3 regions of the Streptomyces sp. NPDC053069 genome follow, and region 1 is predicted to be linked to each of the others. Evidence: riboswitches for the same ligand, from Rfam matches in the RefSeq annotation. Region 1 holds a riboswitch; each other region holds the start of a gene.
The links. A riboswitch is a leader RNA that binds a small molecule or an ion and turns the genes downstream of it on or off. The one in region 1 is predicted to bind ZMP and ZTP.
Positions count from the first base shown of each region.

Region 2: it holds a riboswitch for ZMP and ZTP, as region 1 does, so the genes downstream of both, ACIGXP_RS19550 (bifunctional 5,10-methylenetetrahydrofolate dehydrogenase/5,10-methenyltetrahydrofolate cyclohydrolase) here and ACIGXP_RS14865 (hypothetical protein) in region 1, are expected to answer to the same signal.
Region 3: it holds a riboswitch for ZMP and ZTP, as region 1 does, so the genes downstream of both, ACIGXP_RS04200 (glycine hydroxymethyltransferase) here and ACIGXP_RS14865 (hypothetical protein) in region 1, are expected to answer to the same signal.

Region 1 is NZ_JBITZN010000005.1:465,537-467,787, forward strand. Features, by position in the region: gene ACIGXP_RS14855 (hypothetical protein) at 1-296, opposite strand, end outside; partial or broken gene ACIGXP_RS14860 (hypothetical protein) at 444-862, shown strand; ZMP/ZTP riboswitch at 900-984, shown strand; gene ACIGXP_RS14865 (hypothetical protein) at 1,019-1,783, shown strand; gene ACIGXP_RS14870 (dTMP kinase) at 1,731-1,970, opposite strand; gene ACIGXP_RS14875 (STAS domain-containing protein) at 1,970-2,251, opposite strand, start outside.
Region 2 is NZ_JBITZN010000007.1:496,712-498,962, reverse strand. Features, by position in the region: gene ACIGXP_RS19555 (CU044_5270 family protein) at 1-371, shown strand, start outside; gene ACIGXP_RS19550 (bifunctional 5,10-methylenetetrahydrofolate dehydrogenase/5,10-methenyltetrahydrofolate cyclohydrolase) at 399-1,247, opposite strand; ZMP/ZTP riboswitch at 1,273-1,353, opposite strand; gene ACIGXP_RS19545 (nuclear transport factor 2 family protein) at 1,544-1,909, opposite strand; gene ACIGXP_RS19540 (acyltransferase domain-containing protein) at 2,066-2,251, opposite strand, start outside.
Region 3 is NZ_JBITZN010000002.1:129,909-132,159, reverse strand. Features, by position in the region: gene ACIGXP_RS04200 (glycine hydroxymethyltransferase) at 1-860, opposite strand, end outside; ZMP/ZTP riboswitch at 893-981, opposite strand; gene rocD (ornithine--oxo-acid transaminase) at 1,096-2,251, shown strand, end outside.

The DNA of each region.
Region 1 (2,251 bases):
GCTGTGCCGAAGTCCGACCGGGGCCGGACCTCCACGACGAAGTCCGCATCCTCCATCTCGCTCGCCTCGTCGTGCCAGAGGAAGACGCGCACGTGCATCGCGTGGTGGAGACCGGTCCTCTCCCACTCGGTCATGAGGTCGGCGATGATGCGGCCGATGGCGTGCTTGGCGCCCTCGTCCGTGTCGGCGGCGGTGATCACGCCGTGCCACTGTTCGGGGTCGCTGCCGTAGGGGCGCCAGCCCTCGGACCCGTGCGGCTCGAACACCCGGTAGGCCCAGTCCGTATTGGTGTTCATAACACCGATTGTGTCACTGTAAAGAGCCTCATGCGCCGCATGGATCGACGCCCGCCGAGCGCGGGTCCGTCGAAGCGAACAACTGCCCGGACGTCCTGGAGCTGGACGACGGCGACTTCTTTGTGATCGGGAAGCTGCATCTCCTGTCGGGTGATCCGCATCGGTCGCGAGGCCCTGCGCTGCCTGCTCGCCCGATGCGGCGTCACCTTCCAGCGGACCAAGACCTGGAAGGAGTCCACTGACCCCGACCGCGACGCCAAGCTGGACCGGATCGAGCGCGTCCTGGACCGCTTCCTTGACCGCGTGTCCACAAGGGCGCCAAGATCCGCCAGTGGGGCCCGGAAGAACAAGGTGGAGCTGTGCTTCACCCCGACCAACGCATCCTGGCCAACTCGAACCATCCCAACCACACCGTCCAGACCCGTGAACTGCACCGATACCTGCGCTGGCGCAACGCCAACGCCCACCATCCCGACGTCCTGGCCGCCCAACGTAAGGAGCGCGTCCGCATCCGTAGCGAGAAGGGCATCCGGTGGGGCGGGCGTCCGCTGGCACTGACGGCATGACCGGCGAAACTATGTACTCGCTCGTGCAGATAGCATCGTGTCCGGTCGCGACTGGCGAAGGTGGAGAACCACCGGAGAGCGGCCGTTTTCCCGCGTGAGCGTCGACCGCCTGGGCGCCTGCGTCAGTGATGTCCCGCTGACACAGGAGGCTATGACGTGGATCTGCGCTATGAGATCAACCCGCAGCAGGCGGCGGCGACTACCGCGCCGGTGCAGCTCGGCCGATGGCCGGTCCGGGTGTTGCAGGGCAACCCGTCCTACATCAACATGCTGGACGCACTCAACAGTTGGCAGCTGGTGCTGGAGGCAAGCAGGGTCCTGAACCGGCCGGCCGCTGCCTCCTTCAAACACGTCTCGCCCGCCGGAGCGGCCGTGGCCGGCCCCGTCGATGACGTCACCGCCAAGCTCTACGGCATCGACCGCGACAGTGTCGGTGCGCTCACCAGCGCATACCTGCGTGCCCGCGACGCCGATCCGAAGTCCTCCTACGGCGACTTCGCCGCCGTGTCGCACCCGGTCGACACCGAACTCGCCGAGCTGTTGTCCCGCGTGGTCTGCGACGGCGTCATTGCCCCCGGTTACGCCCCCGGCACCGTCGCGACGCTCAGCAAGAAGAAGAACGGCCGCTTCCTGGTCATGGAAGCGGACCAGGCGTTCACACCCCCACAGTGCGAGACACGGGAGGTGTTCGGCTTGCGGCTGTCCCAGCGGCGCGACGAGGTGGCGTTGTCCACCGCTCTGCTGGACAACGTCGTATGCGGCACGCTGCCGACCGCGGCAGCCGAGGATCTCCTGCTGGGCCTGGCGGTCCTGCGCTACACGCAGTCCAACTCCGTGTGCTACTTGCGTGGTGGGGCGCGGGTCGTCGTCAGGGGTGGCTACCGTCCAGCAGTGTGCGCATGTAGTCGGTGTGCGCCGTGAGGAGTTGTACGGTGCGGCCTGTCCCGTCCGGCAGGAACGGCAGGACCAGCAGCGCCGGCACCGCCGCGGCGAGTGCGATCAGGACCGCCGGGGTGAACAGGGCGATGATCACGCACTGACGCGCGCCGGTCGGGAGCGCGTGGGGCAGCCAGGACGGCATCATGCGCTGCCAGAGCGACGGAGCCATTAGCTGCTCAGGGCGGCCTCAGCGTCATCGATGGTGGCAAAGACCCGTAGGACCTGATCGGCTCCGGTCATTTCCAGGACCCGGCGCAGCTTGATCGGCACACAGGCCAGAACCAGCATCACCGCAGCTCTCTCCGCCTCACGACGAGCTCCCAGCAGCACGTTCAGCCCCGCCGAGTCGCAGAACGACACATCCGACAGGTCCAGCACGACGGCCCGTTCCGCACGATCTATAACCTGCGTCAGCTGCCCGCGCAGTTCAAGCTGCGAGACGTGGTCCAT
Region 2 (2,251 bases), on a different contig from region 1:
CCCTGCGCGCCTATCTCACCGAGATCGCCCGCCCCGGGATCAACCGCGGCACGGCCCCGCTGAGCACCGGCGAACTCTTCGACGCCGTCGGGGAACTGCTCGACAACTGGACCCTCGGTGCCCGCGAGTCGGCGGCTCTCGTCCGGGTGTTCGCGCAGGCCCACGGGCTGCGGCCGGCCGGGCAGGTGACCGACCGGCTCGGCCGCCCCGGCCAGGCCTATGTGTACGACGCCGGCACCGTCCGGCGCATGCTGATCCTGGAACCGCGCACCGGCGCTGTCCTCGGCATGGAGGCCACCTTCGTCAAGGACGACCCCGAGTACGGCGTGAAGGCCGGAGATGTCATGGGATACAGCGCCTGGATGCGCTGACCTCAGCGCTCACCTTCTGCGCCGACCTCATGCACCGAGCTGCCGGGCGGCGGCCTCGACGGTCTGCTCCAGCAGGGTGGCGATCGTCATGGGGCCGACACCGCCCGGCACCGGCGTGATCAGCGAGGCCCGCTCCACCGCGGAGTCGAAGTCGACGTCGCCGACGTTCCCCGGGTTGTAACCGGCGTCGATCACCACCGCGCCCGGCTTGATGTCCTGACCGCGGATCAGCCGCGGCCGGCCCACCGCGGCGACCACGATGTCCGCCTCCCGGACCGCCGCCGACAGGTCCGTCGTCCGCGAGTGGCAGTACGTCACGGTCGCGTCCCGGGCCAGGAGCAGCATGCCCACCGGCTTGCCGAGGATCGCGCTGCGGCCCACGACCACGGCCCGCTTCCCGGCGGGATCGACGCCGTACTCGTCCAGCAGCCGCAGGATGCCGCCGGGCGTGCAGGAGACGAAGCCCGGCAGGCCGAAGCTCATCGTGGCGAACGAGGCGAAGGTGACGCCGTCGACGTCCTTCTCCGGAGCGATCGCCTCGAACGCGGCCCGCTCGTCGATGTGCTTGCCGGCCGGGTGCTGGAGCAGGATGCCGTGCACGGTCGGGTCGGCCGACAACTCCCGCAGCGCGCCGACGAGTTCGCCGGTGGTCGTGGTGGCGGGCAGGGCCACGTGCCGGGACTCGATACCGGCCTTGCGGCAGCGGTTCTGCTTCATGCGGACGTAGGTCACGGACGCCGGGTCCTCGCCGACGAGCACGGTCGCGAGACAGGGCGCGGTGCCGGTCCGGGCGGTGAGGCCGGCGGCCTTCTTCGCGGTGTCCTCGACGATACGGCGGGCGAGGGCGGTGCCGTCCATGAGACGGGCCTGGGTCATGCTGCACACTCCTGAGCTGGATCGACTCTCTCGCCCAGGCGCGCGGCATCCACCACGGACCGCTCCCCGGTGGTACTCCACCTCAGCGCCAGTCACGGCCCGGGTACAGCGTAACCGAGCACCCGCATGCCCTTCGGCCCGCCCGGAAGCCGGCAGCTTTCGCGGATGCGCCCCGGGCATCCGCCCGAGGGCCGTGCGGGCAGAGAAGGTCCAGGTCAGCCCGGAGGTGACCTGGACCGTGGAGAATCTCCTTCCGGCGTCTGTCATGCCGGTGTGCGCGGCTACTCGTCCCAGGCCTACTCGTCCCAGGCCTGGATGAGCAACTGACTGGCTATCTTGCCGTCACGCAAGGTGACCATCGACTCGGCGAGGACCCGGGTGCCGTCCCCGTACTGGCAGGACTCGGTGAAGGCGGCGTGGTCGCCCTGCACCACGCACTGGTCCAGCTTGTGTGTCATGTCGCGGCTGTAGATGTCGTCCAGCAACTCGGCGATCTGACCCCGGCCGCGCAGCACGGTGGGGTGGCTGGGCTGGTGGTTGTGGTCGACGATGCGGATCTCCGCGTCGTCGGCGTAGAGCGACAGAAGGGTGTTCCCGGTGTTCCCTTCTATGCCCCGGCGCAGTGCCTCGGTGTCGAAGGCGGAACCTGTCGCGGTGCCCATGGTGACCTCCTTCGGGCGCCCGCGGCCCGGCGGGGCGCGGACCACGCGGACCCCCACCCTTCGAGGTTCCTCCGGCCCGGCGGCCACGGCAAGCGCAGCCGTACGCCTTCGCCTGGCAACGGCCCTTGCGGGCCCGTACGCTCGGCCCCGCCCCCGTCACGGCTCTTGCGGGCCGGTGCTCGGCCCCGACCGCAGCAGTGCCCAGTCCCGGGACAGCGCGAAGGCCGCGGTCGTGCCGCCCGGGAGACAGTCCGTGAGGCAGTCCGGGAGCAGGCGGGTGAGCTGGTCCGCGGGGCCCAGTTCCCACCAGGTGCGGACCCCGCCGCGGTGCAGCAGGCCGAC
Region 3 (2,251 bases), on a different contig from region 1:
ACCATGCCGCCGCGCGGGCCGCGCAGCGACTTGTGGGTGGTGGTGGTGACGATCTGGGCGTGCGGGACCGGGTCGAAGTCGCCGGTGAGCACCTTGCCGGCGACGAGGCCCGCGAAGTGGGCCATGTCGACCATCAGGGTCGCGCCGACCTCGTCGGCGATCTCGCGCATGATCCGGAAGTTCACCAGGCGGGGGTACGCCGAGTAGCCGGCGACGATGATCAGCGGCTTGAACTCGCGGGCCTGGGTGCGCAGGGCCTCGTAGTCGATGAGGCCCGTCGCCGGGTCGGTGCCGTAGGACCGCTGGTCGAACATCTTGCCGGAGATGTTCGGGCGGAAGCCGTGGGTGAGGTGGCCGCCGGCGTCCAGGGACATGCCGAGCATGCGCTGGTTGCCGAAGGCCTGGCGCAGCTCGGCCCAGTCGGCCTCGGTGAGGTCGTTGACCTGGCGGGCGCCGGTCTTCTCCAGGAAGGGGGCCTCGACCCGGTCGGCGAGTACGGCCCAGAAGGCGACGAGGTTGGCGTCGATGCCGGAGTGCGGCTGGACGTAGGCGTGGCGGGCGCCGAACAGTTCGCGGGCGTGCTCGGCGGCCAGGGCCTCGACGGTGTCGACGTTGCGGCAGCCGGCGTAGAAGCGGCGGCCGACGGTGCCCTCGGCGTACTTGTCGCTGAACCAGTTGCCCATCGCCAGCAGGGTGGCCGGGGAGGCGTAGTTCTCGGAGGCGATCAGCTTGAGCATCGCGCGCTGGTCGGTCACCTCCTGGCCGATGGCGTCGGCGACCCGGGGCTCGACGGCGCGGATGACGTCGAGGGCGGCACGGAAGGCGGTGGACTCGGTGGAGAGGGGCTGCTGCTCTGGCATGAGGACCTCCGGACGGTGTGCGTACAGCGTTCACGTTCGGCCCAGGCGCACGGCACTGTTTCCCGTCGGGCCGCTCCCCGATGGTCCGTCCCATCCCAGCGCGCCAGTCACGGCCCGCTGATCAGCCTACCGGGCGAGCCGGACGGCGCAGGTCCCGCGTCCACCATGCGAGCGACGGTAGGAAGGAGTTCACCGTCGTGTTCCCGAAGTGTTCTCGTCGGATCCGGGAGAGGCCATGACCGCTGCAGAAGACCTCATCAGCGCCGCCGAGGCGCACTGTGCGCCCACCTACCATCCGCTGCCGGTCGTCGTGGCCACGGCGGACGGCGCCTGGATGACGGATGTGGAGGGGCGGCGGTATCTCGATCTGCTGGCCGGTTACTCGGCGCTCAACTTCGGACACCGCAACCGGCGGCTGATCGAGGCGGCGAAGGCGCAGCTGGAGCGGGTGACGCTGACGTCCCGCGCCTTCCTGCACGACCGGTTCGCGGCGTTCTGCACGGAGCTGGCCGAGCTGTGCGGGATGGAGATGGTGCTGCCCGTGAACACCGGCGCGGAGGCGGTGGAGAGCGCGGTGAAGACGGCCCGGAAGTGGGGGTACCGGGTGAAGGGGGTGCCCGCGGAGATGGCGAAGATCGTGGTTGCGGGCGGCAACTTCCACGGGCGTACGACGACGATCATCAGCTTCTCCACCGACCCGGAGGCCCGGGCGGACTTCGGGCCGTACACGCCGGGGTTCGAGATCGTGCCGTACGGCGATCCGACGGCGATGCGGCAGGCGCTGACGGAGAACACCGTGGCGGTGCTGCTGGAGCCGGTCCAGGGCGAGAACGGGGTGATCGTGCCGCCGGCCGGCTATCTGCCCGCGGTCCGGGAGCTGACCCGCGAACGGAACGTGCTCTTCGTCGCCGACGAGGTGCAGTCGGGTCTCGGCCGCACGGGGCGGACCTTCGCGTGCGAACACGAGGGGGTGGTCCCGGACATGTATGTGCTGGGCAAGGCGCTGGGCGGCGGGATCGTGCCGGTGTCGGCGGTGGTGTCGAGCGCGGAGGTGCTCGGAGTGTTCCGCCCGGGCGAGCACGGGTCGACGTTCGGGGGGAATCCGCTGGCCTGCGCGGTGGCGCTGGAGGTGATCGCGATGCTGCGCACGGGCGAGTTCCAGGCGCGGGCGGCCGAGCTGGGCGCGCGGCTGCACAGCGAGCTGGCGGGGCTGCTCGGCACGGGCGCGGTGACGGCGGTGCGGGGACGCGGACTGTGGGCGGGGCTGGACATCGCCCGGGCGGTCGGCACCGGGCGCGAGGTGTCGCAGCGGCTGATGGACCGGGGCGTGCTGGTGAAGGAGACCCACGGCGTCACCATCCGGATCGCGCCGCCGCTGGTCATCTCCGAGG